Regions from separate parts of the Bradyrhizobium sp. LA6.1 genome, predicted to be linked through region 2. Evidence: riboswitches for the same ligand, from Rfam matches in the RefSeq annotation. Region 2 holds a riboswitch; each other region holds the start of a gene.
What was found. Region 2 has a riboswitch for cobalamin ahead of ABIB99_RS08140 (TonB-dependent receptor). Riboswitches for the same ligand answer to the same signal wherever they lie in the genome.
Positions count from the first base shown of each region.

Region 1: another riboswitch for cobalamin. It lies ahead of ABIB99_RS21185 (energy-coupling factor ABC transporter permease); the one in region 2 lies ahead of ABIB99_RS08140 (TonB-dependent receptor).
Region 3: another riboswitch for cobalamin. It lies ahead of ABIB99_RS02545 (TonB-dependent receptor); the one in region 2 lies ahead of ABIB99_RS08140 (TonB-dependent receptor).
Region 4: another riboswitch for cobalamin. It lies ahead of ABIB99_RS21120 (DUF1636 family protein); the one in region 2 lies ahead of ABIB99_RS08140 (TonB-dependent receptor).

Region 1 covers NZ_JBEPQK010000008.1:44,394-51,760, forward strand. The annotation lists gene ABIB99_RS21155 (cobalt-precorrin-6A reductase) at 1-713, opposite strand, end outside; gene cbiE (precorrin-6y C5,15-methyltransferase (decarboxylating) subunit CbiE) at 712-1,893, shown strand; gene ABIB99_RS21165 (cobalamin biosynthesis protein) at 1,890-2,258, shown strand; gene cobM (precorrin-4 C(11)-methyltransferase) at 2,255-3,037, shown strand; gene ABIB99_RS21175 (cobyrinic acid a,c-diamide synthase CobB) at 3,037-4,347, shown strand; gene cobA (uroporphyrinogen-III C-methyltransferase) at 4,344-5,075, shown strand; cobalamin riboswitch at 5,121-5,338, shown strand; gene ABIB99_RS21185 (energy-coupling factor ABC transporter permease) at 5,376-6,053, shown strand; gene cobF (precorrin-6A synthase (deacetylating)) at 6,095-6,844, shown strand; gene cobT (nicotinate-nucleotide--dimethylbenzimidazole phosphoribosyltransferase) at 6,855-7,367, shown strand, end outside.
Region 2 covers NZ_JBEPQK010000003.1:205,730-213,096, reverse strand. The annotation lists gene ABIB99_RS08150 (DUF6925 family protein) at 1-190, opposite strand, end outside; gene ABIB99_RS08145 (TonB-dependent receptor plug domain-containing protein) at 208-1,248, opposite strand; gene ABIB99_RS08140 (TonB-dependent receptor) at 1,245-2,324, opposite strand; cobalamin riboswitch at 2,439-2,652, opposite strand; gene ABIB99_RS08135 (hypothetical protein) at 2,728-2,949, opposite strand; gene ABIB99_RS08130 (hypothetical protein) at 3,437-3,649, opposite strand; gene ABIB99_RS08125 (hypothetical protein) at 3,802-3,978, opposite strand; gene ABIB99_RS08120 (adenylate/guanylate cyclase domain-containing protein) at 4,105-5,841, opposite strand; gene ABIB99_RS08115 (lytic transglycosylase domain-containing protein) at 6,167-7,367, shown strand, end outside.
Region 3 covers NZ_JBEPQK010000001.1:568,399-575,765, reverse strand. The annotation lists gene ABIB99_RS02565 (efflux RND transporter permease subunit) at 1-1,434, opposite strand, end outside; gene ABIB99_RS02560 (efflux RND transporter periplasmic adaptor subunit) at 1,431-2,864, opposite strand; gene ABIB99_RS02555 (FixH family protein) at 2,949-3,341, opposite strand; gene ABIB99_RS02550 (hypothetical protein) at 3,444-3,809, opposite strand; cobalamin riboswitch at 4,038-4,245, shown strand; gene ABIB99_RS02545 (TonB-dependent receptor) at 4,446-6,794, shown strand; gene ABIB99_RS02540 (GFA family protein) at 6,933-7,343, shown strand.
Region 4 covers NZ_JBEPQK010000008.1:30,400-37,766, forward strand. The annotation lists gene bluB (5,6-dimethylbenzimidazole synthase) at 1-275, opposite strand, end outside; gene cobS (adenosylcobinamide-GDP ribazoletransferase) at 280-1,062, opposite strand; gene cobU (bifunctional adenosylcobinamide kinase/adenosylcobinamide-phosphate guanylyltransferase) at 1,059-1,565, opposite strand; gene cbiB (adenosylcobinamide-phosphate synthase CbiB) at 1,705-2,628, shown strand; gene cobD (threonine-phosphate decarboxylase CobD) at 2,640-3,605, shown strand; gene ABIB99_RS21110 (cobyric acid synthase) at 3,594-5,042, opposite strand; gene cobO (cob(I)yrinic acid a,c-diamide adenosyltransferase) at 5,069-5,704, opposite strand; cobalamin riboswitch at 5,745-5,966, shown strand; gene ABIB99_RS21120 (DUF1636 family protein) at 6,063-6,437, shown strand; gene cobW (cobalamin biosynthesis protein CobW) at 6,434-7,367, shown strand, end outside.

The DNA.
Region 1 (7,367 bases), on a different contig from region 2:
TGCATGATCTCTGCCACGCTCTCAACCGGCAGCCGTTCGGGCAGTTTTGGCCGCGCGATCATGATCACGGGCAGGCCGAGCATGCGGGCCGCGTCGATCTTGGCGCGTGCGCCGTCGCCGCCGGAATTGCGGGCGACGATCCACGCGATGCCGCGCGCGCGCATCGTTTCGAGCTCGCCGTCGAACGTGAACGGCCCGCGCGACACGATCACGTCCGCAGCGAAGGGCAGCGGTGCCTCGGGCGGATCGACGAACCGCAGCGTGTAGGTGTGCTGTGGCTTGCTCGCGAATGGCGCGATGTGCTGCCGGCCGATGGCGAGGAACACGTTTGCGGGCGACTCGGGCAGCGCGGCGGCTGCGGCGGTGACGTCGGCGACTTCGATCCAGTTGTCGCCGGGCGCCCTCGTCCAAGGCGCGCGCTCGAGCGCGATCAGCGGCGTGCCCGTTTGCGCGCACGCCTGGACCGCGTGGCGGCTCATCTCGGCAGCGAAGGGATGCGTGGCGTCGATCACATGCGTGATGCGCTCACGGCGAATATAGTCGGCAAGCCCGCTCACGCCGCCGAAGCCACCGATGCGGGTCGGCAGCGGCTGATCGGCGGGCGCGCGGGTTCGGCCGCCATAGGAATACACGGCGTCGATGTGCGCGCGTGCGACTTCCGCGGCGAGCAAGCTCGCATCGGCGGTTCCGCCCAGAATGAGGGCGCGATTCATGGCTGATCCCTGGCTGACCATCATCGGTATCGGCGAAGATGGCCTTGCCGGGCTGTCCGAAGCAAGCCGAAAGGCGCTCGCCAAGGCAGAAACTGTTTTTGGTGGCGAGCGTCATCTCGCGCTTGCTGATGTGGGGGGGCGCGGTCGCCCGTGGCCGGTGCCGTTCGACGCAGACATCGTGCTGAGCTGCCGCGGCCGGCCGACGGTGATGCTCGCCTCCGGCGATCCGTTCTGGCACGGCGCGGGTGCAAGTCTCGCCGAGAAGCTCGATGCCAACGAGTGGATCGCGCATTCGGCGCCATCGACCTTCTCGCTCGCCGCCGCGCGGCTCGGCTGGCGCCTCGAAGCCATTGCCTGTCTCGGGCTTCATGCCGCGCCGTTCGAGCGTCTCGTACCGCATCTCGTGCGAGGTGCGCGCATCATTTGCCTCGTGCGCGACGGCAAGGCAGCCGGTGAGCTCGCCAAATGGCTGAGCGAGCGCGGGTGGGGCGCCTCGGCGTTCTGGACTCTCGCCGCGCTCGGCGGGCCGCGCGAAAGCATCGCTGAGCATCGTGCCGACAGCTTTGCGGGCGATCTGGGCGAAAACCTGGTCGCAGTAGCGGTCGAGGCGAGGGGCGGGCAAGGCATTCCCAGCAGCTCCGGCCTGTCCGACGATCTCTTCATTCACGACGGCCAGATCACCAAGCGGCCGGTGCGCGCGCTCGCGCTCTCGGCGCTGGCGCCGCGACCCGGCGAGCGGCTGTGGGATATCGGCGCGGGTTCTGGCTCGATCTCTGTGGAATGGGCGCTGTGCGGCGGGACGGCGACCGCCATCGAGGCGCGCGACGATCGCGCCGCGAATATCCGCAGCAATGCTGCAGCGTTCGGATTGGCGCATCGGATCACCGTCATCACGGGGAGCGCGCCGAAAGCCTTTGCTGCGTTGGAAGCGCCGGATGCCGTCTTCATCGGTGGCGGTCTCGATATCGCGATGTTCGATGCCATCTGGCCACGGCTTGTGCCGGGTGCGCGGCTCGTCGCGCATGCGGTAACGCTGGAAACGGAAGCGCTGCTCGGCGAGCTGCACCAGCGTCACGGCGGCGAGCTGATGCGGGTCGAGATCGCACATGCTGGCCCGCTCGGCCGCTACAGGTCCTGGGAAGCGTCGCGACCCGTGGTGCAGTGGAGTGCGGTTCGATGAAAGTCGCCGGACTCGGATTCAAGAAGGATGTGACGTTGGCTTCGTTGCGCGAGGCGCTGCTGGCTGCCGGTGGTTTCGAAGGCCTTGCGGCGGTCGCGACTGTTAGCGACAAGGCCGACGCGGAAGCGCTAAAGCAGCTCGCGCGCGAATGCGGTGTGCCGATCAAGGCGGTCTCGGCTGAAGCGTTGGCCAACATCCATACGCCGACGCAGTCAAAACTCGTCGCCGAAAAGTTCGGCACGGGCTCGGTCGCTGAAGCCGCGGCGCTCGTTGCGGCTGGCCCCCGCGCGCGATTGATTGCGACGCGGGCGGTCTCGCGGGATCGCACCGCGACCGCCGCGATCGCGGAAGGAGACGGCGCATGACGGTGCACTTCATTGGTGCAGGACCGGGCGCTCCGGATTTGCTGACGTTGCGTGGACGCGACCTGATTGCGGCCTGTCCGGTCTGCCTCTATGCGGGCTCGCTGGTGCCCGAGGGCGTGCTGGCGCATTGCCCGCCCGGGGCGCGCATCGTCAACACTGCGCCGCTGTCGCTCGACGAGATCATTGCGGAGATCGCCGCCGCGCATGCCGACGGCAAGGATGTCGCCCGCTTGCATTCCGGCGATCTCGCGATCTGGTCGGCGATGGGCGAGCAGCTTCGCCGTCTGCGCGCGCTCGGTATTCCCTACACGGTCACGCCGGGTGTTCCGTCGTTTTCGGCTGCAGCAGCTGCACTGGAGGCTGAGCTGACGCTGCCCGGTCTTGCCCAGTCAGTCGTGCTGACGCGCACGCCGGGCCGCGCCAGCGCAATGCCTGAGGGCGAAAAGCTCGCAGCGTTTGCCGCCACCGGTGCGGTGCTCGCGATCCATCTGTCGATCCATCTGCTCGACAATGTCGTCGCCGAGCTGACGCCGCATTACGGCGCGGATTGCCCCGTCGCGATCGTCTGGCGCGCGAGCTGGCCGGACCAGCGCATCGTCCGCGCCACGCTGGCGACGCTCGATGCCGCCGTCGGCACCGAGATGGAGCGCACCGCACTCATTTTGGTTGGCAAGACGCTTGGAGCGGCGGATTTTGACGAGAGCCGCCTCTATGCCGTCGACTACGACCGCCGCTATCGGCCGGTCGGTGCCGAACCGCGCTTTCCGGAGGCATCGTGATGCCGGCAGGGCTCGTCATCTCCGCGCCGGCCTCCGGCGTCGGCAAAACCACGCTGACGCTGGCGCTGGCGCGCGCCTGGCGCAATCGCGGATTGAACGTGCAGTGCTTCAAGAGCGGGCCCGACTATATCGATCCCGCCTTCCACGCCGCTGCGACGGGGCGCGCTTCCGTCAACGTCGATAGCTGGGCGATGGATCGCACCACAATCAGCCATCTCGTCAGCCGCGGCACGGACGCGGACGTTGTTCTCGCCGAAGGCTCGATGGGCTTGTTCGACGGCGTTGCCGCGCGCGGCGTCTCGGGCACGGGCGCCACCGCCGACATCGCGGAGATGCTGGGCTGGCCGGTGGTTCTGGTGATCGATCCGTCGGGTCAGGCGCAGACGGCAGCCGCCATCGCCGCAGGTCTCCGCGATTATCGCCCTGGCGTGCGCCTTGCGGGCGTCGTGCTCAACCGCGTCGCCAGCCCGCGCCATGAAGACCTCGTGCGGCGTGCACTGAACGACGCCGGCATCGCCGTGTTCGGCGCGCTGCCGCGTCATGCCGAGATCAGCCTGCCGAAACGGCATCTCGGCCTGGTGCAGGCCGAGGAGCAAGCCGAGATCGGCAAGCTGATCGACGAAGCCGCGCGCTTCGTCGCCGAGCATGTCGATCTCGATGCGGTGCTGCGATCGGCAGCAAGCTGGTCGCCGCAACCGGCGGCAAGCGGCATCAATGTGACGCCGCCCGGACAGCGCATTGCGTTGGCCCGCGATGCCGCGTTCTCCTTCATCTATCCGCACATGCTGGAGGCCTGGCGCGCGGCCGGCGCCGAGATCTCGACATTCTCGCCGCTTGCCGATGAAGCGCCCGATGCCAGCGCCGATGTCTGCTGGCTGCCCGGCGGCTATCCCGAGCTGCACGCGGGGAAGATCGCGGCCAATGCCCGCTTTCGCAGCGGCTTGCGCACCTTCGCTGACACACGGCCGGTGCACGGCGAATGCGGAGGCTATATGGTGCTGGGAACCGCACTGACCGATGCCGACGGCATCCGTCACGAGATGACGGGCCTGCTCGGACTGGAGACGAGCTTTGCCAAGCGCCGCATGCATCTCGGCTATCGTCTCGCTGCGCTCGCCGCGCCGATGCCGGGCCATCAGGTCGGCGCCCGCCTGCGCGGCCACGAGTTCCACTATTCGACGATTGTCGCGCAGCCGGATACGCCGCTGGCGGTCGTGCACGATGCAACAGGCGCGGTCATTGCTGAGACCGGCTCGCGCCGGGGACAAGCCACCGGCACGTTCTTCCACCTGATCGCGGAGGATCGGTGAGCGGTTTTGTCACTTTCATCTCGGCCGGCCCCGGAGACCCCGAGCTCCTCACGCTCAAAGGCGCCACGCGGCTGCGCGATGCCGACGTCGTGCTCTATGACGACCTCGCCTCCGGCGCGATCCTCGATCTGGCCCGGCCCGGCGCCAATCTCGTCGCGGTGGGGAAGCGTGCAGGGCGGCCCTCGACCAAGCAGCACCACGTCAACCGCCTGCTGGTCGACTATGCCGCGGCCGGCGTCCGTGTGGTGCGGCTGAAATCGGGCGATGCCGGTATCTTTGGCCGGCTCGAGGAGGAGCTGGAGGCGCTGCGCGAAGCCGGCATCGGCTACGAGATCATTCCCGGAATCACCTCGGCCTGTGTCGCTGCCGCGCAAGCCGGCATTCCCCTGACCCGGCGCCACACCTCGCGCCGGGTGCAGTTCGTGACCGGGGCCGATGTCACCGGCGAGCTGCCGCAGAATTTGAACTGGGCGGCGCTGGCGGATCCCGAAGCGACCACCGTGGTCTATATGGGCCGGCGCACCTTTCCGGCGCTTGTCGCAAAATTGATCGAGCACGGCCTCGCCCCGAGCACTCCGGCCCTGTTCGCCGAATCCCTCGGGCGTCCCGACGAGCGGCTGGTCCGCACCACCATTGCCGAGCTGGCCGAGCAGCTTGCGCGGGGCGGCGCGGCCTCGACGGCCGCCGTGATCCTGTTCGGCGCGCTGGCGGGCGATTATCCGTCATGACCGTCCCGGCCGCCCTTCGCCCCTTGACGCCCGGCTGGCGAAAGGGGCACACAGGAGATGCATGGTGCTCGAGGCGGCGCAAACCGCCGGAGCATAATCGGGAATGGGGGTGGGCGGACAGTTACGCCGCCCAAAACCCCAGCCGCCCCCGCGACTGTAAGCGGTGAGGGGCTCCGATCAGCCACTGGGCCGCAAGGCTCGGGAAGGCCGGAGAACCCCAGTGAACCGCGAGCCAGGAGACCGGCCGTGCATGTTTTGTGGCCAAGGCCGTCGGGTGTGACGGCAGGAAGGAACTGAACCATGCATATCGAACCCGGAGTCGTATCGGGCGCCAAGCTCGTGTTGAGTTACGCAACCGGCATCGCCGTCGGCGGCGTTGCGCTGAAGCTCGCGGTCGAGACCGTGCGCGAGCAGGGCATCACGTCGTTCGCGGCGCGGACGCTCGCCACCACGGGCCTCGTGTTCGTCTTCTTCGAGATCCTGCCGCACTTCCCGGTCGGCGTCTCCGAGGTGCACTTCATCCTCGGCTCGACCCTGTTCCTGCTGTTTGGGGCGGCGCCCGCGGCCTTCGGCCTTGCGTTCGGACTGTTGTTCCAGGGCATCTTCTTCGAGCCGCCCGATCTGCCGCAATTCGGCATGAACGTCACCACGCTGCTGGTGCCGCTGTTCGGGATCCAGGCGATCGCCGCGCGGATCATTGCCCGCAACACCGCCTATGTCGATCTCAGGTATCGCCAGGCGCTGGCGCTATCGACCACGTATCAGGCCGGCGTCATCGCCTGGGTTGCGTTCTGGGCGCTCTATGGCTCGGGCTTCGGTGCGACCAACCTCGTCAACATCGCGACCTTCGCGGCCTCCTACGCGCTCGTCATCGTGATCGAGCCGCTGGCCGATCTCGCCGTGCTGGCACTGGCAAAATCGCTGCGTGGCGTCACCGCGCCCGGTCTCGTCACGCCGCGCCTGCACAACGCGGCTTAAGAGACAAAGGGGCGGCCGTCATGGCCGCCCCTGCACGCGCGATGCTGACACTCTCCCTGATAGGCATCGGTTGCGGCGATCCCGGGCAGCTTACGCGCGCCGCCGTTCAAGCCATCAACGCGGCCGATCTCATCCTGATCCCGCGCAAGGGGACGGCGAAGTCCGATCTCGCAGATCTCAGGCGGACGATCTGCGCGGATGTGCTCACCAATCAAACGACGCGCATTGCCGAGTTCGATCTTCCCGTGCGCGATGCCGGCGAAGCGGATTATCACAAGGGCGTCGACGATTGGCACGATGCCGTGGCCGCGGCCTGGTCGCAGACGATCGCCAGCCATCTCGAAGGTGAAGGCAAGGTCGCGCTGCTGATCTGGGGCGATCCCTCGCTCTACGATTCCTCGCTGCGCATCGCGCGGCGGCTCGATCCGTTGCCTGATATTGAGGTCGTGCCCGGCATCACTTCGATCCAGGCACTGTGCGCGGCGCATGCGCTGCCGCTCAACGACATCGGCGAGCCCTTCCTGGTCACGACGGGGCGCCGCTTGCGCGAAGGCGGCTGGCCGCAGGGCGTCGACACCGTGGTGGTGATGCTCGACGGCGGCACGGCGTTCCAGTCGCTCGATCCAGCGGGGCTGCACATCTGGTGGGGCGCTTATCTCGGCATGCCCGATCAGATCGTCATGTCGGGCGTTCTGGCCGAGATCGGCCCGCACATCGTCGCCGCGCGACAGGATGCGCGCGAGCGGCATGGCTGGATCATGGACAGCTACATTCTCAAGCGCAGGCCGTAAGCGAGGCAGCATGCTCCCTGAATGGGTCTATCGAAAATGTCCTGAGGTCTCCGCCGCCCACCGCGAGGCGGCGCTCGCGCGTCAGGCGCAACTCACAAAACCGGCCGGCGCGCTCGGCCGGCTGGAGCAGCTTGCGGTCGAGCTTGCGGGCCTGCAGGCGACCGAGCAGCCGCGCGCCGCGCGAGTGCCGATCATCGTCTTCGCCGGCGATCACGGCATCGTCGCGCAGGGCGTGTCGGCCTATCCGCAAGGAGTGACCATCGCGATGATGGCGAATTTTGCCTCGGGCGGTGCTGCGATCTCGGTGCTGGCGCGTGAGCTTGGCTCAAACCTTGAGGTCGTCGACGCCGGCACGTTGGCGCAGGAGGCGATCGCGGGCGTCGTCGCCGACAAGCCGCGCCAGGGCACGCGCGACTTCAGCGTGGAAGCCGCGCTCACCCCGACGGAGCTGGCATTCGCCTTCGAGGCCGGTCAGCGCGCAGTCGCGCGCGCAGACGCCGGCAGGCCCGATCTCCTGATCTTC
Region 2 (7,367 bases):
GGGAGACAACGCGTATCCCACCCTTCTGCGTCACGGCGCTGATCCCGTTGCGAGACTGCTCCATATCGAAGGCCTCACCGGGCTCGCGTGTGAACTCGGCAATGGCACCGAACGTGCCGACGCTCCAGCCGGCCTCAGCGTCGGCAAGCTGGCTTGCGATCGGGTCCATGAGCGGATCGGCCGTCGTCATGAGGCTTCTCTCTCTCACTATCTGACGTCGTAATTCGCCAGGCGAATGCCGCCATAGACGCCCAGTCCCGGCTGCAGAAAGCCGGTCGGATTTTGATAGTGCACATTGGCGAGATTATCGACCCGGCCGAACACCTTCACCTGGTCGGTGACCAGATATTCGGCTGCGACGTTGACGACAGTGTAGGCCGGAGCCAGCAGACGCAGAATGCTGAAGTCGCGGTTGCCATCGACGAAACTCCCGACGCGCAACACTGTTGCGGACAATGTGAGCGGGTCGATCGGATTCCAGATGACATTTGCGCTCCACTTCTCCTTCGGACGCCTCAGCAGCTCCAGTCCCGCCGTTGCATCCACTGCGCGGGTAAAAGTGTAGTCGGCACGAACGCGAAGCCGGTCGGTGATCGCAGCCGCGACGAAGCTCTCCGTGCCCTCCGTGATCGCCTTGCCGATATTGGTGTTGGTGCTCGTGAACGTCACGGGATCGAACGTGCTCTGGATCAGGTCGGTAATGTTGTTACGGAAGTAGGTCGACCCGAAGCGGACACGATCGCCAAACAAGGGTTGCTCGAAGCCGGCGTCGTATCCGACGCTTTCCTCGGGCCTGAGGTTGGGATTTGCAAAGAAGAAGAACGCGGGAAAGCTGACGTAAAGCTGGTTGAGCGTCGGCGCCTTGAACCCCGTGCCGTAGCTTCCCTTGAACTTCGTATCCGTGACCGGCACGATCACGGCAGACGCCAGACGAAAGGTCGGATGCTCTCCAAACCGCTCGTTGTCGTCCTGCCGGACATTGGCCGTGAAGAAGATGCGATCCCGGAACTGGGACTGCAGCTCCATATATCCGGCCTTGTTGACGTTTTGCGCCGAAACCGTCGCCGTTTGCAGTGTTTCGGTCTCATGCTCCGCGCCAATGATGACATTGTTGTTGGGCGCGAGCTGGGTCGTGGTGTGCCAATCATACTTGACGCGGTCGCCGGTCGTGATCGTGGCCATCGCGTCGCCGGGCGAGATGTTGTAGTTCCAGTGATTGGTGTAGTTGACGCCGAAATAGCTTTTCATCCGGTCGTCGAGAGCGGACCAGACCGCCTCCCCGCGCGTGAAGAGCTGGTGCACCGTCTGCGTGCTTTGCGCGGCCGCGGGAAAGCTCGCGGATGTGACGGGATCGAAGGTGTCTCCGGTAAGCGCAGGGTGGCGTCGGTGTACCGCGCCACGCCGTTGAGCGTGAGGTTTTCGCTCAATTCGGCGCCAAGCTTCGTCGAATAGGTCATGTTGTCGTAATAGTTGCCGATCGCCTTCTGCCCCGGCGGCAGCAATTCGACCGGTGTCACCGGCACGTCGTTCGCGTGGAAATGCGCGACGTTGAAGGCATAGTTGAAGTGGTCCTGTGAGCCGCTCAGACCTGCAGTTTGATTGAACGTTCCGAACGAGCCTCCCTCGACCGAGCCGGTGGCGCGGGCGGGACCGTCGCCCTTCTTCGTCACGATGGAGATCACGCCACCCAGCGCGTCTGCGCCGTAGAGACCGCCCTGCGGACCGCGCAGGACTTCGATCTGCTGAATGTCGGAGGTGAGCAACTGGCCGAAATCAAACGAACGGTTCGGGTTGCCGGGATCGCTGACATCGATGCCGTCGATCAGGACCTTGGTGTGGTTGGAATTCGTTCCGCGCATGAAGATCGACGTCTGTCCGCCCGGACCGCCGGTCTGCACGAGGTTCAGGCCAGGAACCGCGCTCAGCGCATCGGATGCGGTCCGGCGCTGATCGCGCTCTATGTCTCTGGCGGTCAGAACCGTCACCGAGCTCGCAACCAGATTGGTCGGAGTGACAACGCCCGTCGGACTGACGACGACCGTCGGAAACAGGTTGGCCGCGGATACCCCGGCAACCGGAGACGACGCCGGCACCAGCTCGGGCTTCGGCAGCCGAGCGACGCGCCGCTGCTCGGGCTGGTCGGGCGCAGGCCGCGCGGCTCGCGGCTTGGCCGCACGCTCGGTCGGCGCGACCTCGACCGGCGGCAGCAGATCGGGCGATGCCGACTGCTGGGCCCGGGCGATGGACAGATCGAGCGAATACAGGGAAACGAACGCGACAACGCCGGCGCGGAAGCGCCTGGCGGCAAAGACAATACGGGACACTCTTGTAACCTCGGTATGACGTCAGTGGCACGTCACAGCGAACGAGGTTTCACGGCGGAGCGTTCGATTGCTCCGGTGAAGCTAATGTCTGTACTCCCCGACCGACATCTTCGCGTGTGACCACGGCTGACGGCAGGTCTCCTGGCTCGCGGGTCGTTACCTTACGTCGCCTTCCCAGGACCGAGATTCCCAGTGGCATATGACGAAAGATTCACCGCTTACAGTTGCGGGGGCAGCCGTGGCGTTGAGAATATCCCGGTATCGGGAAAACCTCGCACCACGTTCCCTTTTGATCTCCGTGAGGAGAACCGTCACCGGCCAATCTACGGGGCGGGCAAGCGAAGAGTCAATCGGCCGGTTGCATCACGGTCAGAGCGCCGCACCGGAGATTGAGCCGGCGCAATCAGGCCGGCTCCCGCTCCGAACGCGTCCTGATCATCGCCCGCTCGCCGGCATCGACGAGCTGGCCGATGCCGGTGCGGCCTGTGAGCGCGCAGCGGATGATGTTCTCGGCAACGGACCTGCGAAAGCAATGGTCCTCGCCGACCGGGCGATTGCGGCAGACCCGATCCAGCGCCAGCTTCATGTTGATCCGGGTGCGGGTGTCGAAATGCTCGCTGATCATTCGCAGGGCCTCGATGCGTTGATGTCGGAGCGGAAACGCGTCGGCGTAGGCCGGGTTCCAAAAACGGACCGCGCAAGGCGTTGCGCAGAACCGACTACGCCCGATCTCTTGGTCCTGTGACGGGCGGGCTACGCCCGACCTCTTGGCCGCTGGGCCTGAGCCCAGGCCGCGGTGACGTCGCGCAGCGGAGCGTGATGCGCCGGATCGGGGTCAGCTCACCGGAGGCCGAGATGATGGCGGTCTCCTCGCGGCGACAGCGCGGGCATACGAAGCGGACCTCGTGCGGCGACGAAGACCAGCTCGAACGTTTGACGTTGGCCGCCATCGGCCATGCATCGCAATGCGAGCACGACACCAGGAACCGACCGGGATCGAGCATACCCATTCCATAGGACTCCGCGTCCTGCCTGCCGCTTCAATGACTAACCCATGTGAATCGTTCCGGTGCCCGAGCACCCTCAGCGCTAGCTCCAGCCAGCGCCGCCGCTCAGTGGGCACCCTTGAGGGTGCATGACGTGGTGCAGGTGACGGTGTTGCCGTGGTCGCACGCCTTGCAGGCGGCAACGCACTGGTTCATGTCGCGGGGATTGTAGGAGCTGTAGTTCCGCATCGCACAGACCGGGGTCGAGCCGGTGATGTCCTGCTCCTGGTTGCAGGCGGCCGTCATGAGCGCGAAGATGAGGACTGCGAGAAGGCGCATGGGATTGCCCTGGTGAGGAGCGGCAAAGCGACGTCAGCGAGATGCGCTGCACCGCAACGGACCTCGGCATTCCCAATGCGAGCAATCATGATCGCGACGCTCGCATCCTCAAAGGATGCGCGCCAAACATTAAGAACGGATTGCAGGCGGCGTCAGGCCGCGGCCTTGGTCGCGATCGCCTTCCGCATATCCACCGCCAGCTGACGATACTGCTCCGAGAGTCTCAGATAGAACTCGCGCTTGGTGCTGTCGGTGGCGAGCTTGGCAATCAGCTCGCATTCGGCGGTGAGCGTCTCGAACCGTTCCAGCCTGTCATGAAGTTCTGTCATCGGCGTGTCCCCATCAAACGCCACAAGGGACGTCAAACCTAAGCCTGAGAAATAGGTCACGGCGAACATCGTTATCGAGTAGAAACGTTTTTTCCAGCAAGGGCGGTGCAAGCCCAGCAAGAACGGCTATTTCTGCTCCAGCCGCCAGGCACCATCCCAAGCTGCGTCCGGCGGATTGGCCTCGAACTGCGCGATGCGGCCGAGCAGCGTGCGCGAGGGACCGTCGCCGGGCACGGCTTCGAGCGCTGCATTGAACGCGGCGCGAGCCTCGTCGAAGCGCTGCGCGCGGTAGGCGGCGAGGCCTTCGGCGTAGCGCGCGCGCAGGCTCTCCTGCGGGACGCTGAGCCCGTGCGCCTTGCTCATCACCTCGAAAATGGCCTGCGATGCGCTTTGGCCGGCCACCGCCAGACGATCGATCTCGCGCAGCTCGAGGTTCGAGCCGATCGCGTCCGCCGTGGCCTGCGCGATCAGGATCCGCGTGCCGTAGATCTTGTTGACCAGTTCGAGCCGCGAAGCGAGGTTCACGGCATCGCCCATCACGGTGAAGCTCATCATCAGCTCGGAGCCGATGCTGCCGGTCAGGACCTCGCCGGTGGCAATCCCGATGCGCAGATCGCAAGGGCCTGGCATGGCGCGGATACCAAGCAGGTCAGGCAATTGCTTCTGCAACGCCGGCACCTCATCGGCCATGTCGATGGCGGCGTAGCAGGCGAACAGCGCCGGCTCGTCCTCCTCAATGAAGGGAGGGCCCCAATAGGCCATGATGGCATCGCCGATATATTTATCGATAACGCCGCGATGGCTCCGGATCGGCGCGGACATCACCGTGAAATAGTGGTTTATGACCTTGACGAGTCCGCGCGGGGTCATGCCCTCGCTCATCGAGGTGAAGCCGCTCATGTCGGAGAACATGATGGTCATCACCCGGCGCTGGCCGTCGATGGCGACCTCCGGGCGGTCGATCAGCCCCTGCGCCACCTTGGGATCGATATAGCGGCCAAAGGTCTCACGGATCCGCTCGTTGTGCCGCAGCTGCTCGATCATGCGATTGAAGGCGGCGGCGAGTTCGCCGATCTCGTCCTGGGTCGAGACCGTGATGGTCTTGTCGAAGCGGCCCGCCTCGACCTCGCGGGTGCCGGCGAGCAACAGCCGCACCGGTCGCGTGATGCCACTGGAGACGAGGAGCGCGAAAGCAAATCCGACCACCGCCGCGAGGATGGTGACGATGCCCGAAATGATCATCGCCTGGCGCTGGCGACCGATCACTGTCGCCGTACTGGCGAAGACCTGCTTCAGCATGTCGGCGCGGATCGCGTCGATCTTCTGGTTGAACTGGTCGCGTATGGTGTCGAGATGCTCCAGGGTCCCGCGCGCCTCCGTCATCTGCTTGCCTTCGACCTGCTTGAGGAGTTTTGCGTGGTCCTCATTCATGTCGTGACGCAGCTCGGTGAGAGCGGTTTCGATGCGGGTCTCGATCCGCGCCAGCCCGGCATTGTCGGAAGGCGTCCTCTTGTCGTCGATGATCGCGTTGATGTGCGTGCGCGCGGCCTCGCCTTCCTCGTCGATCTTCCGATCGGCCTCCTCGAATTCGCGCAGGCGCGCCGCATAGGCCTCCTCCTCCGAGGGGGCCTGCATCTTCATCATGACCATCCGCCGCAGCGCCACCGAGCGCTCCAGCGAGCGGATGTTGGCGCGCGCCAGATGGCCGTAGGCCGGAATGTAGCGATCGGTCAGCTCGTCGAGCAGGACACCGACCTGGCTCGACATCACCATCGAAAGAATCGCGGTGACCAGCATCAGGACGATCAATCCGAGGGCGATCCCGACGATCTTGCGCCTGATCGACTGGTTGAAAAGTGGCATGAGCGGTGGGGGTAAGAGCTGAAAGGACCGGTTGGGAACTCAATACACCGGTTTTGGCGGCGGGAACACGCGCAATCTGGCCCTCGCGACGCCCCTGACCGCGCGCAACCGTCGCGCGAGCCCCATTCGTTAACAAAGGTTGAAGGCATTACCTTTCCGCCATTTCGGAAGTTCCCGAGTTCCCATCGGTATTTTGCCGCATTGTTGAAGGAGCGTGAGGACTGCGAAACGATGTCGTGGCATCGTTTTGGGTGTCGTCTTTGATTCTCAAGCCGCATGTCGTCGCGGACCTTGGTTTGTAGTGGTTTCGCAGGGGGACCATCGAATGAACCAGTGCCTACGCTCGCTCGCGTGTGTCGTTGCCGTGGCCGCATTGGCCCTTCTTCCTGCCGAGTTGGCAGCGAAGAGCAGTCACAAATCGTCGGCGTCAAAGAAAACGCATGAGACGAAAGCCGGCGGCAAGCAGCGTCACGCTGCCGCGAAGTCGCGCCACGGCAAGCATGCCGACGCCAAGCGCAAGCCCAAGAAGGACGACGAGCCCTCGGACAAGCCGGCGCCGCCGCCGCTCACCGGCGACCTCGCCGCGCTGAAGGACGCCATCGATCTCGCGCGCAAGGGCAAGACCGACGATGCGAGCGCCGCGCGCGACCGCATTGCCGATCCGGCCGGACAGAAGCTCGCCGACTGGTTCATGCTCCGCCATTCCGAGAGCACAGCACCCTTCAAGCGGTACGCCGCCTTCCTCGCCGCCAATCCGGACTGGCCGAGCAGCGCCCTGCTCCGCCGCCGCGCCGAAGCGCGGCTGTGGCAGGAGAAGAGCGACGCGGCGACCGTGCACAAATTCACGATGGACCGGCCGACCAGCGCCAAGGGCAAGTTCGCGCTCGCCCGCGTGCTCCTGGGTGAAGGCGACAATGACAGGGCTACGCGCCTGGTGCGCGAGGCCTGGCGCACGGACGAATTGTCCGAGCGCAGCGAGGAGGATTCCTACGAGGCGTTCCGCGATCTCCTGACCGCTGACGATCATCGCGCCCGCATGGACAAGCGCCTCGGCGCCAAGGACTACGCCGGTGCAAGGCGCGCGGCCAAGCGGCTCGGCGAAGACGCGCTCGCGATCGTCAAGGCCTGCTCGGCCGTCACCGGCAAGGCCAACAAGGCCAAGGATTATCTTGAGGACGTCTCGACCGAAGCACGCCGCGATCTTGGCTACGTCCTCTGCCGCGCGCAGTGGCATCTCCAGAACGACCGCATCGACGACGCCGCCGAGGTGATCCTCGCCGCCGCGCCCGACATGATGGCGGCCCAGGACACCGATGCCTGGTGGCGCGAGCGGCGCCTGCTCGCGCGAAAGCTGCTCGACCAGGGCAAGTTCAAGACCGCCTACGACGTGGTGCGTGCGGCGGCGGTGCCCGCGATGGAAGTCTATCGCGTCGACTACCACTTCATGTGCGGCTGGATCGCGCTGCGCTATCTCGACGATCCCAAGGCGGCCATGGTGCATTTCGCCGCGATCGACGAAGGCTCGG
Region 3 (7,367 bases), on a different contig from region 2:
CGCGGCGGCCATGGAGAAGGTCTTCGTGAACGCCAGCGGGCTGAACAATCGGCCCTCCTGCGATTCCAGCGTGAAGATCGGCATGAACGACACGGTGATGATCAACAGGCTGAAGAAGAGCGCGGGGCCGACTTCGGATGCCGCGTCGATCAGGACCTGCACGCGTGATTGATCGGGCCTCGCCCGTTCGAGGTGCTTGTGTGCGTTCTCGATCATGACGATGGCGGCGTCCACCATGGCGCCGATTGCAATCGCGATGCCGCCGAGGCTCATGATGTTCGATCCCAGCCCGAGCAGCTTCATGGCGCCAAACGCCATCAACACGCCGACCGGCAACATCAGGATCGCGACGAGTGCGCTGCGGACATGCAGAAGGAACACGATGCAGACGAGCCCGACGACGATGCTCTCCTCGAACAGGGTATGCTTGAGGGTATCGATGGCTGCGTAGATCAGGTTCGACCGGTCGTAGACCGGCACGATCTCGACCGATTTCGGCAGGCTGCTCGCGATCTCCCTGAAGCGCTTCTTGACGTTTTCGATGACGTCGAGGGCGTTGACGCCGAACCGCTGCAGCACGATGCCGCTTGCGACCTCGCCCTCGCCGTTCAATTCGGCGATGCCGCGCCGCTCGTCGGGCCCGAGCTCGACGCTGGCGACGTCCCGCAGCAACACCGGCGTGCCGTTGCTCGTCTTCAGCACGATGTTGCCGAGATCGTTGATGCTCTTGATGTAGCCCTTGCCGCGGATGACGTATTCGAACTCGGAGAGCTCGACGGTGCGCCCGCCGACGTCGGCGTTGCTGGCGCGGATCGCCTCACGTATTTTTTGCATGCTGATGCCGCGGTCGCGCATCCGCTGCGGGTCGAGGACCACGTTGTACTGCTTGACGAAGCCGCCGATGCTGGCGACCTCGGCGACGCCTTCGGCCTTGGCCAGCGCGAACTTCAGATTCCAGTCCTGGATCGTGCGCGTGTCCGCCAGGTTCAATTCCTTCGATACGACGGCGTATTGGTAGACCCAGCCGACGCCGGTCGCGTCGGGTCCGATGGTCGGGGTGACGCCCGCGGGAAGCCTGGACGCCGCGCCGTTCAGGAATTCCATGACGCGCGACCGCGCCCAATAGATGTCGGTGCCGTCCTCGAAGATCACATAGACAAAGGAGACGCCGAAGAACGAGAAGCCGCGTACGACCTTCGATTTCGGTACGGTGAGCATCGCCGTCGTCAGTGGATAGGTGACCTGATCCTCGATCACCTGCGGCGCCTGGCCGGGATACTCGGTGTAGACGATGACCTGCGTATCCGAGAGGTCTGGGATCGCATCCAGCGGAAGGTGAACCAGGGCATAGAGGCCGGCGGCGGCCGCGAAGCCGGTCCCGAACAGCACGAGCAGCAGATTGCGCGCCGACCAGGCGATGATGCGGGCGATCATTTGTGATCTCCCGTTGCATTGCCAGGGCCGGCGTCGGTGGCCTGGGATGCCGCCTCGCCAAAACCCTTCAGCGCCGCCTTCAGGTTGCTTTCCGCATCGATCAGGAAGTTGGCGGAGGTCACCACCGCCTCGCCGTCCGCGAGACCATGGCGCACCTCGACATAGCCGCCGCCGCGACGGCCGAGCTTCACTTCCCGCGGTTCGAAACGCCCTTCCCCCCTGTCGACGAGGACGGCCTGCCGGCTGCCGGTGTCGAGCACCGCGCTGTCCTGTATCGCCAGGACGGGCGCGGCATCGGCCGTGTCGATATCGGCATCGACGTACATGTCGGGCAGCAGCACCGCGTCCGGATTGGCAAGCTCGATCCTGACGCGAACGGTTCGCGTGTCGCGGTTCACCTGCGGATAGACGACAGCGATTGTCCCGGTGAAGGTTCGGCCGGGGAAACTGCGCGCGCGCACCGCGACTGACTGCCCCACCGCGATGTTGCCGAGATCGCGCTCGGCCACGTCGACCAGCGCCCAGACGACCGAGGTGTCCGCGATCCGGAACAGAACGTCGCCGGGATTGGCCCGCATCCCTTCGATCGCATTGCGTTCGAGCACGACCCCGTCGCGCGGTGCAGACCAGCGTATGGCGACGGGCGCGGTGTGCGTCTTGTCCATCTCCGCAATGACGGACTCGGGAACGTCGAGATTGACCAGCCGCTGTCGCGAGCCGCGGCCGTACATCTCGACACCGCCGACCGTCTTGGAGGTGATCGTCGCGAGATATTCCGCGGCTGCGGACGCCACCGCCGAACTGTAGATCTCCATCAGCGGCTGGCCGGCCTTCACGCGCGTGCCGGTGGTCACGTCGGCGACCTTCTGTACGAAGCTTTCGGCGCGCATCGCGATCACCGACACGCGACGTTCATCGAGCTGGATCGTGCCGGGCGCCTTCACCGAGACCCGGATCGAGCGCCGCGCGACGGGCTCGGACTTCACGCCCGCGCGCTGGATCTTGCCGGGCGACAGCTTCACCGTGCCGTCGTCGGTGTCGTCGCCTTCGTAAACGGCGACATAGTCCATCCCCATCGGATCCTTCTTTGGGACGGTCGACGTATCGGGCAGCCCCATGGGATTGCGGTAGTAGAGGGTCTTTCGCGGCGAAGCCGCCTGCGCCTTCGGCGGCGCCGGCGCGACGGCCGCTCCATCGTCGTCGTAGACCGGCAGATAGTCCCGCCCGCGGTCGTCCTTCTTCGGACCCGCAGACCAGAGCGGCGCACCGCTTGGATCGCGGTAGTAGAGCGGCGTTCGCTCCGCGGCAGCCGCAGCCGATGATATGTCGGCCTCAGCGAGCCAGCCCGCACCGTTCGAATGCCAGTAGTAGCCGGCCAGGACCAGGCCGCCGCCCAGCGCAAGTGCCGTCAGGAGACGCAGCGTTTTCATGTCGTGTATCCGCGCGCCCGGGAGCGCGCGTCCGTGTGAAGGAAAAAGGGGAATGTCGGGCGCCGCCGGGCAGCGCCCGAACGCTCACTTGACCGCCGTGACGATCACCTTGCCGGTGACGGTCTCCGGTTCGCCCTGCACCTTCACAGACAGCGTCATCTGGTAACGGCCAGCCATCGGCAGGTCCGTCTTGAACGCGTACACACCAGGCTCCCTGGACGGCAGCGGCGCGACCGCCGACTCCATCTCGGCCATCCCGTCCGGAGCCATGTCGAGGCGGGTCTTGAAGATGACCGCGTCCGGTATCGGCTTGCCGGTCTGCCGGTTCGTCAGGCGAACGGCGAGCGTGACATCTTCGCCCTTCTTCATCTGCGGAGTGACGGGCTCGAAGGCGTAGTCGCCCGCGCCCGCCATCGCGGCGGAAGCGGCAAGCGAAAGGGTGGCGGCGAGAGCCGCGGTGCTGATCTTGGAAAGCATTGTCCTGTCCTCATGAATTGATCTTTCGCCGTGGCGCGTGAAGCGCGCACGTCAGTCGTCGTCGCGAGCAGGCCTGCCGCTCGCGTCTCGGGCTTTGCGAGATCAGATTCGAGGAGGTCGGAAAGGAGGACTGCCGCCGCGGAAGGAAACGACCTGATCCGGGGGGATAGCCATCGTGCTGGCCATGACGGCGAGACGTTCGAACGCCACGGGCCGGACATCACCGAGCGCGATGATCCCGCCAACGCAGCAGAAGCCCATCCCGCACTTGTAGCCGCCGCTATGGGAGCCCGTTCCCTTCATGTCGGGACAACAATCGTCCATCGACATGTCGGCGTCGCCGCTCATGTGCATGGCCGCCTGCATGCCATCCGACGACATTGCGAGGTTCGCGGCGGACGCGCCAACCGGCAGCATCGCCAGGGATATGGCGATGGCGACTGCCAGGATGGTACGGACGAACTGCATCAATATCGACTTACCTTGTCGGGCCGGAACTCGACCTCAGTAGCATATTCGGACACCAGCAGTTATTGATCGTGGTCAAGCGTTCGTTACCCAGGCTCGTCCAGAGGCCGGGTTGGACGTTTCGACGCGGTCCTTCGGACTATCGTGCAAAACAGCAACACAAGGCCACCATCGACCCACCGACCCGTCCAGCAGCCCGCGCGGATGTTGACGCGCTCATCCCCTGATGCCAGTTTCGTGATCGGTAGTGTCCGCAAGGACTCTTCAAGGGAATGCGGTGCGTCCACCTCGGTGGGCAATTCCGCGGCTGCCCCCGCAACTGTAGGCGGATAGCCGACGACCAAACGAACCACTGGAGCCCCGCTTGGGCCTCTGGGAAGGTGGTCGAAGGCGATGACCCGCGAGCCAGGAAACCTGCTACCAGCCATGGTCACGCGCGAACGCATTGGGCGGGGTGCCCTGATGTCGGACAAGTAGCCGGTGCATCCGCCGCCTGGGGCGAAGGTGGATGACTAAGGCAACCGCGGTGACGGTTTGTTTGCGTCGCCGCAGAGCGTTGTCGTGCAAAATCTTCATTTCCGTGCTGGCGCAAGGCCAGCGTTATCGCGTGCTTTCCTGATTACTCTGCTCTCGTCGGTGTCCTTGTCGTCCGCGGCGCTCGCGCAAAGCGCGGCGCAGGACAACCGCTCCCGGGAGGTCGGTCCGGTGATCGTGTCGCCGCCTGCGCCGCGACAGGCTCCTGCCGTCAGCCCGGGCACTCAGAAGCAGCGCGCGGCCCGGCGCGCCGCGGGACGCAATCGTGGCGCCCCTGCTGTCGCCGTTCCGGCCACGCAAGCTCCGAGCGGCCCGGTGCAGACGCCGCTCAACACGGCAGCCGTCACCGACGTCGGCTCCCGGCTCGGCATCACGGCGCGCGAGATGCCGGCGACCGTCGAGGTCATCAGTCAGCGGACGATGCAGGACCTGGGCATCCGGACCACGACCGACGTCGCCAAGGCTGCAGTCGGCGTCACCGGCGGCGATGCGCCCGGCGCGCCCGCCATCTTCTCGATGCGTGGTTTTTCCGGCGACCAGATCTCCACGCTCTACAACGGCATCCCGATCGGGCCGTCGACCATGACCGGCCGTCCCATGGACGTGGCTGGCCTCCAGCAGGTCGAGATCATCAAGGGACCGGACTCGCTGGTGGCGGGCCTCGGTGCGACCGGCGGCGCCATCAACTACGTGAACAAGGCGCCGCACACCGGACCAATCGTCAACGACGCCTTCACCTCCTACGATTCCTTCAACGGCTATCGCGCCGGTTACGGATCGGGCGGCAGCACGCTGATCAACGGCCTCGACTACCGCTTCGACATCAGCCATTTCAACAACAAGGGCTTTATCGACGACACCTATTCGAAGCTCAGCAACGTCTCGGGCCAGCTGAACTATCGCGTCAACGAGAACCTGAGGATCTGGGGCGCGACCGAATACAGGCAGGACAACGACCGCTTCTACTGGGGGACGCCGCTGGTGCCGGCGAACGCGCCGGGCATCGTGCCGACGTATGGCGTCGTCTCCGGCCTCTGGAGCAACTATTACCTCGGCGGCGGCACGCCGGTCCCGGTCACCATCGACGCGCGCACGCTGACCACGAACTACAACGTGCTCGACAATCACAGCGGCGCCAACGAGCTCTGGCTGCGCAGCGGCTTTCAATGGGACATCACCAACAACATCTCGCTGAAGAGCCAGGTCTACGGCTATGACGCCCACCGGCACTGGTTCAACAACGAGATCTCGTCGTTCGACCAGACCGTAGGCAATTTCGCAGGCGCGCAGAGCATCTACCGCGAGCGCTTGGCGCTCGATCACGCGCAGCGGCTCTACGGCAACATCACCGACCTCACCGTCAATTCCAACGTCGGCGGAATGGACAATCGCTTCGTCGCCACCGTGGCGGCGAGCAGCAATCAGTTCAACGTCTCGCAGGACACGCTGTTCTTCAATGACTACGTCGACCTCCTCAACCCGGATCGGGGGTTCTATGGCCCGCGCGCCGACGAGAAGATCTATACCCATCTCGACACCGCCTCGCTGTCGTTCGAGGACCGGCTCAAGCTGACCTCGACCTTCGCGCTGATCGGCGGCATCCGTTTTGAAAATATCGAGCTGTCGCGGACCCGCTTCGACGAGAATGGCCTCCTGAAAGCCAACTATCCTTTCTCGAAGACGTTCAATCCGGTCACCGGACGCATCGGCTACACCTGGGACATCGCGCCCGGCGTGATGCTTTACAGCCAGTACGCGACAGCAGCCGACCCGACGGTGGCGAACATCTTCATCCTCAGGCCCACGACGCCGCTGCTGCTGACGACGTCGCGGACCTACGAGACCGGCGTGAAGCTGCTGTCGGCCGACAAGCGCGCGGAGGCCACGTTCTCGGCCTTCGACATCGAGCGCAAGAACGTCTACGTCCCCGAAAGCGGCATCCTCTTCAACGTCGCCGGCAAGATGGCCTCCAAGGGCGTCGAGATTGCCGCCGCGGTCAATCCGGTCGCAGGCCTCAAGCTGTGGGGCAACGTCGCCTTCGTGCAGTCGCGCTTCATCGACTTCACCTATGTCGACGGCAATGGCGACTTCCAGTCCTATTCGGGCAAGACGCCGCCCAACGTTCCCAACTTCATCGCCAACGCCGGCGCCTCCTATCGCTTCGACACGAAGCTGCCGGTCGAGATCGGCGGCCTCGTCCGTCACGTCGGCGACCGCTTCAACTTCCAGGACAATCTGGTCACGATGGACGCCTACACGATCTTCGACGCGTTCGCATTCGTCGACATCCCCAAAGCCTATTTCCCGGGCGTCGACCAGACCCGGATCAGCTTTCGCGTGAGGAACCTGACCAACAAGCTCTACGCGGCCTGGGGCGATCCCGGTTACACCGACCAGATCATCCTGGGCGCGCCACGCAGCTACGAGGTCGCGGCTTCGTTCAAATGGTAGTCGCGGATCACCTTGCCCGCGCCGTGGCAGGAGTTGTCACGCGACAGTAGGACGCAATCGCAAATCGATTGCGCCGTTGAAGCCGCAGGTCTCGAGAGCTATCGATCAACGAAACCTCGCTTCCATCGGGAGGAACGCATGAGCACCATCACCGGCGGTTGTCACTGCGGCGCGATCCGCTATCAGGTCGAGGGCGAAGCGATCGTGCACGCGCTGTGTCACTGCCGCGATTGCAGGCTTCACGCGGGCGCTCCCGTCGTCGGCTGGACGATGTACGCGGACGATGCCGTCAAGGTGACCAAGGGCGAGCCCAAGGTGTATCACTCCTCGGAACATGCCCGGCGGCACTTTTGCGGCGACTGCGGAACCGGCCTGTTTTATGTCAATGCCGACATGTTGCCCGGGGTCATCGACGTCCAGAGCGCGACCTACGACGATCCCGATGCCGTACCGGCGACGATGCACATCCAGGTCGCAGAGCGCCTTCGATGGATGGAGCGCGCGCACGAACTGCCGACATTCGACCGCTATCCGCCGCCACCGGAGTAGCGAGCGCGAGGGGTTGGCCGTCTG
Region 4 (7,367 bases), on a different contig from region 2:
GCATAGCGCGCGGCGCGTTCGCCGGAGTAACAGTTCAGCGCATCGGCGTTGCATGCCCTGAAGTCGTCGATCACGTCGCGGCGTCGTGCGGCATCTTCAACGACAACGAAGCGCCAGGGCTGGCTCAGGCCGACCGAGGGTGAGAGACAGGCGGTCTCGATCAGGCGATCGATGGCGCCGGCCGGCAGCGGATCGGCGCGGAAGCGGCGCACGTCGCGGCGCCACACGAACAGCTCGCGCAAGTGCTGACGGAAGGTGTCGTCGAACTCGACCATGAGATCAGCCTCCCATCCGGAAGGATGCCGCCACCAGCAGAATGAGGATCTCGCCGGTCTGCTCGAATGCGCCGAGGATGTCGCCGGTCTGCCCGCCGATCTGGCGGATCGCAAGCCGCGCCAGCATCAAGCCGGCGAGGGACAGCAGGATCAGGCTGACCAGCGCCTTGCCAGGCCCGAGCGCGAGTGCGAGGGCGAGCGTTCCAACAGCGAAGGCGATGGCGACGCTGCGGCCCGGCGGCGATCCCGCGCTTGCCGACAGTCCATCAGGCCGTGCCGGCGGGACCAGCGACATGAAAGCCGGCACGCCCGCGCGGGCAGCAGTGTGCGCGGCGCACAGCGCGAGCGCGACGGCCCAGGGATTGGCGATCGCCGCGAGCGCGCTCCAGCGCAGACCGAACGACAGGATCAGCGCGCAGACGCCATAGGTTCCGATCCGGCTGTCGCGCATGATCTCGAGCTTGCGTTCGCGCGTCCGGCCGCCGCCGAGCCCGTCGGCGGTATCGGCAAGGCCGTCCTCATGCAGCGCGCCGGTGATGAGCGCGGTCGCGGCCAGCGTGAGCAGGGCGGCGAGGTTCGGTGTCAGTCCGAACCGGCTGGAGACCTTGTAGACCAAGGCGCCCGCGAGGCCGACCATCAGTCCCGCGACGGGGAGTGCCCAGGTCGATCGCGCGATGGCGCCGTCAGCCGCGGACTTCGACGATGCGACGGGGAGGATCGTCACGAACGATGCCGCCATCCTGAGGTCGGCGATAATCTCTTTGAAAAGCTCGGCGCGCGGCATCATTTCAGTTTCATCGGCAGGCCGGCCACGACGAACTCGACCTCGTCGGAAACCGCCGCGATGACCTGGTTCATGATTCCGGCGGCGTCGCGATAGCTGCGCGCCAGCGCGTTGTCGGGCACGATACCGAGGCCGACCTCGTTGGTGACGAAAATGACGGGGCTCTTCTGGCCGCCCATGAAAGCGGCGAGCTTCATGAGTTCGTGTTCCCAGTCACGCCCCGCATGCATGATGTTGGAGAGCCACAAGGTCAGGCAATCCACCAGCCTTGGGCCGGCGCCATCGGTCTCGATCAGAGCTTGCAGGAGATCGAGTGGTACCTCTCGCTCGATCCAGTCGACGGCCGCGCGCTTGGCCCGATGCTTGGCGATGCGCACCTCCATTTCGGCATCGAGCGCCTCGGCCGTCGCGATGTAGATGGGCTGGCCCGGAAAGCTGCGCGCGCGCTTTTCTGCGTGGGTGCTCTTGCCCGATCGTGCTCCGCCCGTGATCAAGATGACGGCCATGAAAGTCTCCTGTGGGCCTGACTAATCACCAATCGTGGCCAAAGACAAAGCCGAAATCAGGCAGCCGGGGGCTTGCGCTCGGGCCGTGCTTTGCGCAACAGGGGCGGGACAGGAGGCAGGTGTGGGCTTTGCGGGGGCGATGGCAGTAGCGATGGCGGTGGATGCCCTGCTGGGCTGGCCGTCGTGGCTGTTCGCGCGGATCGGCCATCCCGTGACCTGGCTGGGCCGGCTGATCTCTGCCATCGACGCCGCCTGGAATCGCGCGTCCGATCCGCCGGCATTTCGCCGCGCCGCCGGTGTTGCCGGCGCGCTCGTGGTGATCGTGCTCTCGGCTGCGCTCGGCTGGGCGCTTCAGTCCTTGCTTCCCTGGGGCTGGATCGAGATCGTGCTGGTCGGCATCCTGGCCTGGCCGCTGGTCGCCTTGCGCTCGCTCCATGATCATGTCGCTGCCGTCGCGAAGCCGTTGCTGGCCGGCGACATCGCCGCTGCGCGCGAAGCGGTGTCGCGCATCGTCGGACGCGATCCCGCGACCCTCGACGAAGCCGGCATCGCGCGCGCGGCGATCGAGAGCCTCGCCGAGAACGCCTCCGACGGCATCGTGGCGCCGGTGTTCTGGGGCGCGCTGTTCGGACTGCCCGGCATTTTGGGCTACAAGGCGATCAACACGCTGGACTCCATGATCGGTCATCGCAGCGAACGCCACGAAACTTTTGGCTGGGCCGCCGCGCGCATCGACGATGTCGCCAACTTCATTCCGGCGCGCCTGACCGGCTTTCTGTTCGTCCTGTTGGCGTCGCGGCGATCGGAAGCGCTGTCCTGCATGACGCGCGATGCGCGCCGTCACCGCTCGCCCAACGCCGGCTGGCCGGAGGCGGCCATGGCCGGGGCGCTTGGTGTGCGGCTCAGCGGCCCCCGCATCTATCACGGCAGCATTACCAACGAGCCCTGGCTCAACGAAGGCGCGCGCGATCCGCTCGCCGCGGACATCAGCCGGGGATTGACGATCTACCGCCGCGCCATGCTGCTGCTCGCCGGCATCCTTGCGATCCTGGCCTTCGCGTGAAAGAACGGGGCATGCGCGAGCACGGTGGAAATCTCGATCTGGCCCAGCAGCGTTTTGGCGGGCGCGCGGAAGACTGGATCGATCTGTCGACCGGGATCAACCGGCTGCCTTATCCCGTGGGCGAGGTGAGCGCGCGCGCATGGAACGCGCTGCCGTCGCGCGCCGAGATCGAGAGCCTGCATCAGGCGGCGCAGCACGCCTACGGCACAAGCGCGCCGCTCGTCGCGATGGGCGGTGCGCAGGCCGCCATTCAATTGCTTCCGCAACTCGCGCCAGCCGGCCGCGCGCGCATCCTCGCGCCGACCTACAATGAATATGCCGGGGTCTTGTCGATTGCGGGTTGGGATGTCCAGGAGGTCGGCGAGCTCGACGCGCTGGCGGGCGCGGATCTCGCCGTCGTCGTCAATCCCAACAATCCCGATGGCCGGCGTTTTGCGCCAAAGGATTTGCTGGCGTTGCTGCCGCGCGTCGGCCGTCTCGTCATTGACGAGAGTTTTGCCGATGCTGCCCCGCAGCTGTCGCTCGCAGCCGGGGCGGATCGGCCTGGACTGCTGGTCCTGCGCTCCTTCGGCAAGTTCTATGGTCTTGCCGGCCTGCGGCTTGGGTTTGCGCTCGGCCATGCGGCCGACATCGCCAAGCTCGCGGCGATGTCGGGGCCATGGCCGGTGTCGGGAGCTGCGATCGCGATCGGCTGCCGCGCCTTGCGCGACGACGCCTGGGCCGAGGCCACGTCCGCGCGGCTCGCACGCGACTGTGCCCGCCTCGACGACATCGTGCAGTCGCAAGGCTGGCGGCTCGTCGGTGGTGCGCCGCTGTTTCGTCTCTACGAGACGCCTGATGCGCTTGCTGCGCAGGAGAAACTGGCGCGTAGCCAAATCTGGTCGCGCGTATTCGCGAAAGAGCCGGCATGGCTGCGCCTCGGGCTTCCCGGCAGCGAAGCCGAATGGACGCGCCTTGCCGAGGCGCTAGCGCGCTAGCGCGAGCAGGCCGCCGACGTCGAGATGCTGTTCGATGTGATCGGCGAGGGCGTCGAGCGCGCTCTCGACCCTGCTGTGATAAGGCTCGTCGCCTGCCGGAATGTCGAGCTTTGCGAGATACGCCTTGCGGAAATCATCCGACGTGAACAGGCCGTGCAGATAGCTGCCTTGCACGCGGCCATCGCTGGAGATCGCACCCTCCGGCTCCCCATCCAGTCTTGCAAACGGGCGCGCGCGATCCGGTCCGTCGGTGCGGCCGATGTGGATTTCGTAGGCGTCGATCGGCTGGTCCGTGGCGGCATGCACGGCCGCGACGCGCGTCAGCGTCTTCTGCGGGCTCATCATTGTGGCGACGTCGAGAAGTCCAAGACCCGGCGTGTCGCCGGCAGGACCTTCGATGCCATCGGGGTCTGCGACGCTGCGCCCGAGCATCTGATAGCCGCCGCAGAGGCCAAGCACATGGCCGCCGCGGCGATGATGCGCCAGGAGATCGATGTCCCAGCCCTGCGCGCGCAGGAAGGCGAGATCGCCGCGGGTGGACTTCGAGCCGGGGATGATGACGAGGCGGACGTCACCGGGGATAACTTCGCCCGGCCGCACCATCACGAGATCGACGCCAGGCTCGAGCTTGAGCGGATCGAGATCATCGAAATTGGCGATCCGGGATAGCGCGAGGCAGGCGATCTTGCATTGGCCCGGCTTGCGCGCATCGCTCAGGCCCAGCGCATCCTCGGCCGGCAGCTCGCCGGCGCGCGCGAACCAGGGCAGCACGCCAAGGCCGCGCCACGCGGTCTTCTGCTCGATCAGTCTATAGCCGTCGTCGAACAGCGAGGGATCGCCGCGGAACTTGTTGATGACGAAACCCTGGATCATCGCGGCATCGTCGGGGTCGATCACCGTCTTGATGCCGACGAGCTGGGCGATGACGCCGCCGCGGTCGATGTCGCCGACCAGCACGACCGGCACGTAGGCCTTGCGTGCAAAGCCCATATTGGCGATGTCGGCCTTGCGCAGGTTGACCTCGGCCGGGCTGCCGGCGCCTTCGACCAGCACCAGATCGGCGCGCGCCTTCAGCCGCTCAAAACTCTCCAGCACCGCGCCCATCAGCGACGGCTTCATCGCTGCATATTCACGCGCCCGCGCGGTCGCGATCCGCTTTCCCTGGACGATGATTTGTGCGCCGACATCGGTCTCGGGCTTCAGCAGCACCGGGTTCATGTCGGTGTGCGGCTCGACGCCGGCGGCCAGCGCCTGAAGCGCCTGGGCGCGACCGATCTCGCCGCCGTCGACAGTGACGGCCGCGTTGTTCGACATGTTCTGCGGCTTGAAGGGCAGCACGCGCAGGCCGCGCCGCGTGAAGGCGCGGGCGAGGCCGGCGACGATGAGCGACTTGCCCACGTCCGAGCCGGCACCCTGGATCATCAATGCGCGCGCCATGGTGTTTTCAGAACCTGGGGCCGTGCTCAGAACTCGACGCCGGCTTGCGCCTTGATGCCGGAGCGGAAGGGGTGCTTGACCAGCGTCATCTCGGTGACGAGATCGGCGATCTCGATCAACTCGTCCTTGGCGTTGCGCCCGGTGAGCACGACATGCGTCATCGGTGGCTTGTGCGTTTTCAGGAATTCGACGACCTCGGCGATGTCGAGATAGTCATAGCGCAGCGCGATGTTGATCTCGTCGAGCACGACCATGCGCAGATTGGAATCTGAGATCAGCTCCTTGGCCTTCGCCCAGCCGGCCTGTGCTGCGGCGATGTCGCGGGCGCGGTCCTGCGTCTCCCAGGTGAAACCTTCGCCCATCGCATGGAACTGGCAAAGCTCGCCGAAATGGCCGGTGAGCAGGCGCCGTTCGCCGGTGTCCCAGGCGCCCTTGATGAACTGCACGACCGCGCAGGGGAAGCCATGGGCGACACAGCGGACGATCATGCCGAAGGCGGAGGAGGACTTGCCCTTGCCGGCGCCGGTGTGGACGATGATGAGGCCCTTCTCGCCGCTCTTGGTCGCCATGATCTTGTCGCGGGCGACCTTGATTTTCGCCATTTTCGCGGCGTGGCGGGCGTCGGTTTCCTCGGCCGTTTGGGTATCCGGTTCAGGCGTCATCTGACAGGGTCCTTCGGCTTGACAAGAGGCGGCCGGGGGCAAATGGTGGCCCGGCGTTGGTTCCTGTCCTATGACAGGCGAAGAGGGAATGCGATAGGGTCCGAATCGACAAGATTCGGCTCCAAACTGCAGCCGCCCCCGCGACCGTGACCGGAGAGATGCCCGAAGCCACTGATCCCCCAGGGGATCGGGAAGGCGGGGATCGAAGGGCCAAAAGCCCTGCTCCGCAAGCCGGGAGACCTGCCAGCGCGGACGAGTTTTGGACCGGCGGACGGGGTGTTCCGCGACGGGGAAACGGACCTTCGGGGGAATGGTCCGTGTGCCTCTTCGCCTCCCGCTGTTTATCCTGGAAGAGGCGATGACCGTCACACTTCACGTCTGTATTACCTGCCGTGCCGGCCAGACGCTCGACGAGGGTGAGACGACGCCCGGCAAGCGCCTGCATGGTGCGATCCTCGACGCCGGCGTGCCCGAGGGCGTCAATGTGGTTCCCGTTGAATGCCTGTCGGCATGCAGCCAGGGCTGCTCGGTTGCGCTCAGCGCGCCCGGCCGCTGGTCCTATGTCTATGGTCGTCTGTCAGAGGCCCATGCGAGCGACGTGGTCGCGGGTGCTGCGGCCTATGCCGCCGCGCCCGACGGCCTCGTGCCCTGGCGCAGCCGTCCCGAAATCTTCCGCAAGCAATCGCTTGCCCGCATTCCCCCCATTGCCGTGTTGCCGGAGGCCGCCGAATGAACTCGCTCGCAAAAGTCCCTGTCACGGTGGTCACCGGTTTTCTCGGCTCAGGCAAGACGACGCTGATCCAGCATCTGCTCGCAAACCCTGGCGGCAAGAAGCTCGCAGTGCTCGTCAACGAGTTCGGCAGCGAGGGCGTCGATGGCGAGATCCTGAAATCCTGCGCCGATGCCAATTGTCCGGAAGAGAACATCGTCGAGCTCGCCAATGGCTGCATTTGCTGCACCGTTGCGGACGATTTCATCCCGACCATGGAAAAGCTCTTGGCGCGGCCGGTGAGGCCCGATCACATCCTGATCGAGACCTCGGGGCTTGCGTTGCCGAAGCCACTGCTGAAGGCGTTCGACTGGCCTGAGATCCGTTCGCGCATCACGGTCGATGGCGTGATTGCGCTGGCCGATGCCGAGGCTGTCGCCGCCGGCCGTTTTGCGCCGGACCCGGCTGCCGTGGAAGCGCAGCGCGCGGCGGATGGAAATCTCGATCACGAGACGCCGCTGTCGGAAGTGTTCGAGGACCAGATCGCCTGCGCCGATATCGTGCTGCTGACCAAGGCCGATCTTGCGGGCGCTGCAGGGATCGAAGCGGCCAAAGCCGCCATCACCGCCGAGATGCCGCGCCGCGTGCCGATGCTCTCCGTCACCGATGGCGCGATCGATGCGCGTGTCATCCTCGGCCTTGGCGCTGCCGCAGAGAACGATCTCGCCGCGCGCCCCTCGCATCACGACGGCGAGGAGGATCACGAGCACGACGATTTCGCCTCCGTCGTGATCGATCTTCCTGAAATCAGCGACATCGACGCACTGGTCGCGTCGGTGCAGCGTCTTTCGCGCGAGCAGAACGTGCTGCGCGTCAAGGGCTATATCGCGGTCGCGGGCAAGCCGATGCGCCTGTTGCTGCAAGCGGTCGGCGAGCGCGTGCGCCACCAGTTCG